One region of the Providencia rettgeri genome, then DNA from elsewhere that is predicted to be linked to it. Evidence: predicted binding sites of a transcription regulator. Region 1 holds the regulator's gene; each other region holds the start of a gene.
What was found. The regulator CRP, encoded in region 1, controls carbon source genes, mostly activating them, when cyclic AMP is high. The targets are predictions, from matches to a motif close to ATGTGANNNNNNTCACAT.

Region 1 (2,209 bases):
ATTATCATAATGTAATATCTTTTTTTCGAGTTCATAAATTTCATTTTTTAATATTTTAGCCTGATTAAATTGCGCTTTATCCTTACCTGAAAATGCTATTGGCAGATTTCTTTCGTTATTGACAGTCTCTGTATTTTGTTTGTTAGTCTTTTGTATTTCAGTGATCCTCTGTTGACTATAAAACTTAACACTGTATAAATCTTCTGCTCTGGGCTTCAGTTTATTCATAACGATTAAAGCTCGAATCTTACCTGTTGAGTTTATTTTATCAATAGATTCATAGAAAAAGTGTTTTAATTTGTTGATGCCAAAATCTTTAATTAAGTTTTTTCTATTTATATTTATTGATTCAGAATTAGGATTACTAATTTTCATGGCGGTATCTTCCTGTTTAACGCTTTTGGGTGAATTTTGTTCTATGATAATGCTACGCTTAAAGATATTTGATGGAGAAATAAACTCATCTTCATGATATTTATAAGGTAGCAAGATTTTTTCAACAGGTGGTGAATAAGGTAGATGGTCTAATTCGGGTTGTGCTCTTTCATGAAAGTATCGAGACTGAATAGCAAAATTTATTTTCTGATAATTTACGGTATTGAATGTTTTGATAGTATTTAAATTACAAATGACTGAAGGCGTTCGAGGGGGAATATTTTTATTACTAGATATGCTGGCTAAATGATTATTTTGTTTATTGTCTATTTTCATAACTAATAATCTCCGAGTAATGATTAGTTATCACTATCTTAGTTTGACAATTAGCTAGAAAATATAAAGAAACGATACTACTTGGATTGTTATGGGAAATATGATTATCACTAATCATTCATGTAAATAGCTTTATACCAATGATATAAAGCTATTCGAAAGAGTGCGCCTCACCAAGGGAGTGAGGCGAAAGGTTAATTATCGTGTGCCGTAAACAACAATGGTTTTACCATGTGCGGAGATTAAGTTTTGATCTTCCAGCATTTTTAAAATACGGCCGACAGTTTCACGGGAACAACCAACGATTTGACCAATTTCCTGACGGGTGATTTTAATTTGCATCCCATCTGGATGTGTCATGGCATCAGGTTGTTTAGCGAGATTCAGTAACGTTTGAGCGATACGACCTGTAACGTCTAAGAAAGCGAGGTTACCCACTTTTTCTGACGTTGTTTGCAGGCGGCTTGCCATTTGCGCAGAGAGACGCATTAAGATATCAGGATTAACCTGAATCAATTGACGGAATTTCTTGTAAGAAATTTCAGCAACTTCGCAGGCGATTTTTGCTCTAACCCACGCAGTACGTTCTTGCCCTTCTTCAAATAATCCAAGCTCACCAATGAAATCCCCCTGATTCAGGTAGGAGAGGATCATTTCTTTGCCTTCTTCATCTTTGATTAAAACAGCCACTGAACCTTTAACTATGTAGTAAAGGGTTTCTGCTTTCTCACCCTGATGGATCAGTGTGCTCTTGGATGGATACTTATGAATATGGCAGTGTGACAAAAACCATTCAAGAGTAGGGTCTGTTTGTGGCTTGCCGAGAACCATTAGCGTTATCCTCTGTATGTTATTGCAGCCATCCGGAAAAAGCGTACCAGAAAGGCTGGCTTTAAAGTCACTAGCTTAGCATATTAATTTGTCTTATATACCCTAAATAATAAGAATAGCAACATTATATCAATCGCTTTTCATGGTTAGGGTGAACAAATTGATATCAACACTATAATATAATCAAATGCAACGTTGAGTTTTGATCTTAATCCTATCAACTAAGTATTGTTTGTAGCATATCCAATACAGAAAGTCTCTCCTGTATCGCTTCAGCAGAATAAAGCTGATATAACATTTATTATATCTATGGAACAATGTAGCCTTTAAATCGATTTCATTTCAAGGGGAATAAAATGGAAGCAAGAGTTAAATGGGTAGAAGGCCTCTCTTTTTTAGGTGAGTCAGCATCAGGTCATCAAGTGATGATGGACGGTAATGCTGGAGATAAAGCACCAAGCCCAATGGAGATGGTACTAATGGCTGCGGGCGGTTGCAGCGCCATCGACGTGGTATCTATCTTACAAAAAGGTCGTAATGATATTACCGACTGCGAAGTGAAATTAACCTCTCAGCGCCGTGAAGAAGCACCACGTTATTTCGTTAAAATTCATCTGCATTTTATTGTAACAGGAAATGAATTAACGGATAAAGCCGTTGAACGTGC
Region 2 (2,209 bases), 320 kb from region 1:
AACCTCTGAACTGTTCGCCATTATGTGTGGCGGATTAGCATCAGTGGCCGGCTCTGTATTAGCGGGTTATGCACAAATGGGCGTACCCATGGAATACCTGATTGCGGCATCATTTATGGCAGCTCCGGGGGGGTTGTTATTCGCAAAACTAATGGTGCCTGAAACGGAAGATGTGCGTGACAGAGTTGATGCGGTCGATTTAGTCGCGGAAGACGAACGTCCTGCTAATATTATTGATGCTGCCGCAGCGGGAGCATCATCAGGGATGCAATTAGCCCTGAACGTGGGGGCAATGTTATTGGCATTTATTGCATTAATTGCCTTAATCAACGGTATTTTAGGTGGTATTGGTGGCTGGTTTGATTATCCACAATTATCTCTTGAATTGTTATTAGGTTGGTTATTTGCGCCTATCGCCTATTTAATTGGTGTGCCATGGAGTGAAGCAACGATTGCGGGCTCTTTCATTGGTCAAAAAATTGTCGTGAATGAGTTTGTTGCCTTTATGAACTTCGGTGAATATATGAAGGCGGATGCGGAAGTTATTGCGGCAGGTAAGCAAGTGTTGTCTGACCATACAAAAGCGATTATCTCATTTGCATTATGTGGTTTCGCCAACTTGTCATCGGTAGCGATCTTATTAGGTGGTTTGGGGGGAATGGCGCCAAATCGCCGTGGAGATGTTGCTCGTCTCGGTATGAAAGCGGTGATGGCGGGGACGCTATCTAACTTAATGAGTGCAACCATTGCTGGCTTCTTCTTGACCTTGGGTGCAATTGCCGTAGCATAAAAAACGCTATTGAGTTTCAGGCAGTTTTATCGAATCTGTTCATTATAAAAGCGAAAGGGAGTCTCTTTCGCTTTTATTTTTATCGATTATATTCTTTTGCGATCTTTTATATTCAACGGCAAAATTTCAACTATTCTTAACTTAGTCAATTAATGATTGTCTGGGGTTAAAAAGCCATTTGAGTGAATAAATTAACCGCCAGATCGGGTATAATGAGATCTGACTCACATTTATATCTTTAATAATGTAACTTTCAGTCGATTAATGTGATTTGTAGCACATAAAATGACGCGGTTCCATGGTCAAATAGACACTAGTAAGCTGCTAATGGAACTGCTAGTTCTCAGAGTCCACTGACTCTAGGGCATCGTGCGGTGAGAAGGAACTCAGCTGCTCAGTTCGGAAGCATCCGGCTGGCATCTTTAAGGAACCAAGCCCGCTCGCCAACAAAGAACGTGTCGTTCTGAAGAATTAATAACGTTGGAGAGTTATATGACTGATTTAAAAGCAGCCGCACAACGCGCGCTGACCCTGATGGATTTAACCACATTAAATGATGATGACACTGATGCAAAAGTAATCGCATTATGCCATCAAGCCAAAAGCCCTGCGGGCAATACCGCGGCAATTTGTATCTACCCTCGTTTTATTCCGATTGCACGCAAAACCCTGCGTGAGCAAGGTACCCCTGATATTCGTATTGCGACAGTAACCAACTTCCCACACGGTAATGATGACATTGAAATCGCATTAGCAGAAACCAAAGCGGCTATCGCTTATGGTGCGGACGAAGTTGACGTTGTATTCCCATACCGCGCGCTCATTGCAGGTAATGAACAAATCGGTTTTGATTTAGTGAAAGCATGTAAAGATGCTTGTGCAACTGCGAATGTCTTACTGAAGGTGATCATTGAAACAGGCGAATTAAAAGATGCGGCGTTAATTCGTAAAGCGTCAGAAATTTCAATTAAAGCAGGTGCTGATTTTATCAAAACCTCGACAGGTAAAGTCCCCGTTAATGCAACCTTAGAAAGCGCAGAAATCATGATGCAAGTTATCAGTGATATGGGTGTTGCAAAAACAGTTGGTTTTAAACCCGCAGGTGGTGTCCGTACTGCTGAAGAAGCGGCTGATTACTTAGCTTTAGCTGGTCGAATTTTAGGTGACAATTGGGTTGATAGCCGCCACTTCCGTTTTGGCGCATCAAGCTTGTTAGCAAATTTATTAAACACGCTGGGTTACGACGTTAAAAAATCAAGCGGTAGTTATTAATTTTCGCATTATTGTTAGCCGATAAATTCGACTTTAAAGGAGTATATCGTGTTTCTGGCACAAGAGATTATTCGTAAAAAGCGCGATGGCAAACCATTAAGTGAAGAGGAAATTCGCTTTTTTATCAATGGTGTTCGTGATAATTCT
Region 3 (2,209 bases), 2.1 Mb from region 1:
CAAACGTTTCTCAAGTTATGCACATTATTGGTGATGTTTCAGGTCGTGACTGCATCTTAGTTGACGATATGATTGATACCGGTGGTACTCTGTGTAAAGCGGCTGAAGCGCTGAAAGAACGTGGTGCTAAACGTGTGTTCGCATACGCAACTCACCCGATTTTCTCAGGCAATGCTGTAGACAACATCAAAAATTCAGTTATTGATGAAGTCATTGTTTGTGACACTATTCCACTGTCTCCTGAAATCAAGGCGTTGAGCAACGTTCGCACCTTGACACTGTCAGGCATGCTGGCTGAAGCTATTCGTCGCATTAGCAACGAAGAGTCAATCTCAGCAATGTTTGAGCATTAATCCCCTTTAGGTGATTAATGTTACTACGGTGATGGAATATCACAGCCAAAAATTAAGCCCCTACAGATATCTGTAGGGGCTTTATGATTTAGACGGATTATAACAACTAATATCTATTTCTATCGCTGCTCACTGACGATTATCTGAAGGAAGTATGATGCGTTTCACCCATTTGCTACTACCTTGGGAAGCTATTGCCTAACATGGCATTAATTCAAATAAAATCGCGCATCAACGATCAACATCCCCTAGCGACCTTCGCGGAAAACATCGACTACCACCCAGCTATCTATCGCCTATAATCATCACTGTATTGAATACGTAGAGTAATTATGGATAACGGTGATTATCTTTACGTGGATAATGTTTTAATACCCAGTAACGATCCGCGACTTTTTCACGTCCCCCTACTCTCGCGCCCACTAACCACACTATGGCACCAACGAAAATGCCGAACAATGAACCGTTTGTCACAAGCTCTGACAGGCTAAAGTTGATCACATGGGCAAATAGGTTAACCCCAATGCTCCCAATCATCATGATCATCCCTAACCCCATAAGGACATTACCAATTAAATGAGCACTTTTCCGTTTCATATCTACCTCCAGTATCAGTAAACTGATAAGCAAGCATCTGTAAATAAATTCGGTGTTTTTTTATATTTATGTAAGGATTATAGTGCATTAAGTAAAATTTAATGCGATAGCCATCACAAGGTACCAAGTTACCCATAAAATCTATACATAAAGTGTTTTTTATCAAAAAAAACGAATAGTTTTCATGGCAACTATAATTAGCCTGATGTTTTTTATCTGATTTTTGTACTTCCTCCCCATCACAGGGTAAACTATGTGCCTCATTCCATAATCTGACAGTGAAGTAGTCGCCGTGAGCAAAATTAAATTAATTGTTGGCCTTGCAAACCCGGGGGCTGAATACGCACAAACCCGCCACAATGCCGGGGCATGGTATGTTGATTTACTGGCGCAGCGCCATAATCAACACTTAAAAGAAGAAGCCAAATTTTTCGGCTATACCGCACGCATTAACCTGAGTGGTAATGATATTCGCTTATTAGTACCAACCACCTTTATGAACCTCAGTGGTAAAGCGGTAGCGGCAATGGCTAATTTTTATCGTATTAATCTTGATGAAATTTTAGTCGCCCATGATGAACTTGATATTCCGCCGGGTGTGGCAAAAATGAAGCTTGGTGGCAGTAATGGTGGTCATAATGGGCTTAAAGATATTCAGAGTAAATTTGCGAATGACCCCAATTTTTACCGTTTACGTATTGGCATTGGCCACCCAGGCGATAAAAACAAAGTGGTTGGTTTTGTGTTAGGTAAGCCGCCACTGTCTGAGCAAAAACTGATTGATGAAGCGATTGATGAAGCAGTTAGGTGCACCGACATTCTATTATCTGATGGAATGGACAAAGCAATAAACCGTTTACATAGTTTTAAAGCGACTGCATAAGAGTTCATTTCATCCAAATCGACTTTTTGTGTATAATTAGCGCCAATTTCTAAACATTGGGTGCAGCACTCCCCTGCACCTCGTTATTTAAGGTGAGAAACATATGGGTTTTAAATGCGGTATCGTTGGTCTGCCAAACGTGGGTAAGTCCACATTATTTAATGCGTTGACCAAAGCCGGCATCGAAGCAGCCAACTTCCCTTTCTGTACAATTGAACCAAACACGGGTGTTGTGCCAATGCCAGACCCACGTCTTGAACAATTAGCTGAAATTGTGAAGCCACAGCGTATTTTACCAACCACCATGGAATTCGTCGATATCGCGGGCTTGGTTAAAGGCGCTTCTAAAGGTGAAGGTCTGGGTAATCAATTTTTA
Region 4 (2,209 bases), 1.8 Mb from region 1:
ATCGAGCTATGTTTAAATTGCATATTCAATCTGAAGGCATAGACCGTAAATGCGTATTTCGCAAAGGAATGATTGAACAAGCTGATTTCCAAACAACATTGACAGCAATTTTTTCACAACTCAATAAGCCTGAATAACCACGGCTTTAAAGGGGATAAAGGCAAGTATCCCCTTTAATAACCACCCATTTTGCCGTTAATCTCGCAGTGCTAATTATCATTTTGTGGTTTTAATGTCGCGAGACGATCCCCTTGGAACATCGCTTTAAGCTCTTGCTTGCTCTTCATGGTGATCTCACCGTTTGTGCCGACAGTCATGTGTTCAGGGTTATGATTATTGCGCGATTGCCACAGCATCACCATTTGCAAACTATGTTCTTTCTGCTCTGCCGTTAAAGGGATACCATCAGGCCATTTTCCTAATTCAACAGCCGTAACGAGGCGCTCATAAATTTCTGGCGTCATCACAGCCAGTAATTGCTCAATATGTTTAGGGTCGATGTCTACGCTCACGGCACTGCTCCTTTAAAAAATAAAAATTGTTTTTTGACTAAACTGTTCTAACCTTTAGCTGAATCGTTACCGCTCAGTATTGTTGATATAAAATTATAGACTTCAGCAGCCTTCAGCAGCCTTCAGCAGCCTAACCTCGTGTCTTTTCGCCTGATGCTTTGTCCAAAAAGCTTAAGGATGCTGAATTAATACAGTAACGTTGACCCGTTGGCATGGGACCATCTGGAAATACATGCCCTAAATGAGCATTACAATGTTGGCAGCGAACCTCAATGCGATGCATGCCATGGGAGAAATCTTCGATGTATTTAATCGCATGCTCGTTCACTGGTTCATAAAAGCTTGGCCACCCACAACCTGCGTCAAATTTGGTTTCAGACATAAATAAAGGTGTACCACAACACAGACATTCGTACACACCTTCTTTACGGTTATGCAATAATTGACCGCTGAATGGCGGCTCCGTGCCCGCTTGCTGTGTAACATAGCGCTGCATTTCATTTAAACCTGAAATATCAACGTGTTGCTTATCTTTATGTGACATGACTTACCCACGTATTTAAATAGTTTATTCGGTTGATGACTATCATACTGCAATTTCGAGCAACAAAAAATTAACAACATTTTTTGTAAAACTATTCTAAACTAAGAAGCATCTTACTTTCCGTTTTGATTTGTGAACCGTATCACATATATCACTGATAGATGGTTTCATTATGCTGCACAATCCCGATAATACGTGCGGCTGTATTTGCCGCTGAAGTGGCTGACAAATAAGCAGTTGGTGGTATCAGAATTGATTTTTTTCAATAATTGACACGATTCCGCTTGACGGCTGGCAAGGTTTTGGTAACTTTAACTACAACTTAATTCACGAATAAATAGCTGGTGGAAATACTATGACTATCAAAGTAGGTATTAATGGTTTTGGTCGTATTGGCCGTATCGTTTTCCGTGCTGCACAAGAGCGTTCTGATATCGAAATCGTTGCAATCAACGACCTGCTCGATGCAGAATACATGGCTTACATGCTGAAATACGACTCAACTCACGGTCGTTTCAACGGTACCGTTGAAGTTAAAGATGGTCACCTGATTGTAAACGGTAAAAAAATCCGTGTTACTGCAGAAAAAGATCCTGCAAACCTGAAATGGAACGAAGTCGGTGTTGATGTTGTTGCTGAAGCAACAGGTATCTTCCTGACTGACGAAACTGCGCGTAAACACATCCAAGCAGGCGCGAAAAAAGTTGTTCTGACTGGTCCTTCTAAAGACGATACCCCAATGTTCGTTATGGGCGTTAACCATAAAGCTTACGCAGGTCAAGAAATCGTATCTAACGCATCTTGCACAACTAACTGCTTAGCTCCACTGGCTAAAGTTATCAACGACAAATTCGGCATTGTTGAAGGTCTGATGACCACTGTTCACGCAACAACTGCAACTCAAAAAACTGTTGATGGCCCTTCTCACAAAGACTGGCGTGGTGGTCGTGGTGCGGCCCAAAATATCATCCCATCTTCAACAGGTGCTGCTAAAGCAGTAGGTAAAGTTATTCCTGAGCTGAACGGCAAACTGACTGGTATGTCTTTCCGTGTTCCAACACCAAACGTTTCTGTTGTTGACTTAACTGTTCGTCTGGAAAAACCAGCAACTTACACTCAAATCTGTGACGCAATCAAAGAAGCAGCGGCAGGC

Region 2: a site for CRP is predicted at 1,003-1,020, ahead of deoC (deoxyribose-phosphate aldolase). Genes of this name have one in related genera too.
Region 3: a site for CRP is predicted at 1,052-1,069, ahead of pth (aminoacyl-tRNA hydrolase). Genes of this name have one in related genera too.
Region 4: a site for CRP is predicted at 1,187-1,204, ahead of msrB (peptide-methionine (R)-S-oxide reductase MsrB). Genes of this name have one in related genera too.

Annotation. Positions count from the first base shown of each region.
Region 1 is NZ_CP163512.1:3,961,709-3,963,917, forward strand. It holds gene AB6N04_RS18185 (hypothetical protein) at 1-711, opposite strand, end outside; gene crp (cAMP-activated global transcriptional regulator CRP) at 910-1,542, opposite strand; gene AB6N04_RS18195 (OsmC family protein) at 1,899-2,209, shown strand, end outside.
Region 2 is NZ_CP163512.1:4,278,034-4,280,242, forward strand. It holds gene AB6N04_RS19515 (NupC/NupG family nucleoside CNT transporter) at 1-790, shown strand, start outside; gene deoC (deoxyribose-phosphate aldolase) at 1,283-2,062, shown strand; gene deoA (thymidine phosphorylase) at 2,111-2,209, shown strand, end outside.
Region 3 is NZ_CP163512.1:1,723,258-1,725,466, forward strand. It holds gene prs (ribose-phosphate diphosphokinase) at 1-353, shown strand, start outside; gene ychH (stress-induced protein YchH) at 684-950, opposite strand; gene pth (aminoacyl-tRNA hydrolase) at 1,243-1,833, shown strand; gene ychF (redox-regulated ATPase YchF) at 1,937-2,209, shown strand, end outside.
Region 4 is NZ_CP163512.1:1,371,954-1,374,162, reverse strand. It holds gene AB6N04_RS06210 (hypothetical protein) at 1-137, shown strand, start outside; gene AB6N04_RS06205 (YeaC family protein) at 210-464, opposite strand; gene msrB (peptide-methionine (R)-S-oxide reductase MsrB) at 643-1,056, opposite strand; gene gapA (glyceraldehyde-3-phosphate dehydrogenase) at 1,412-2,209, shown strand, end outside.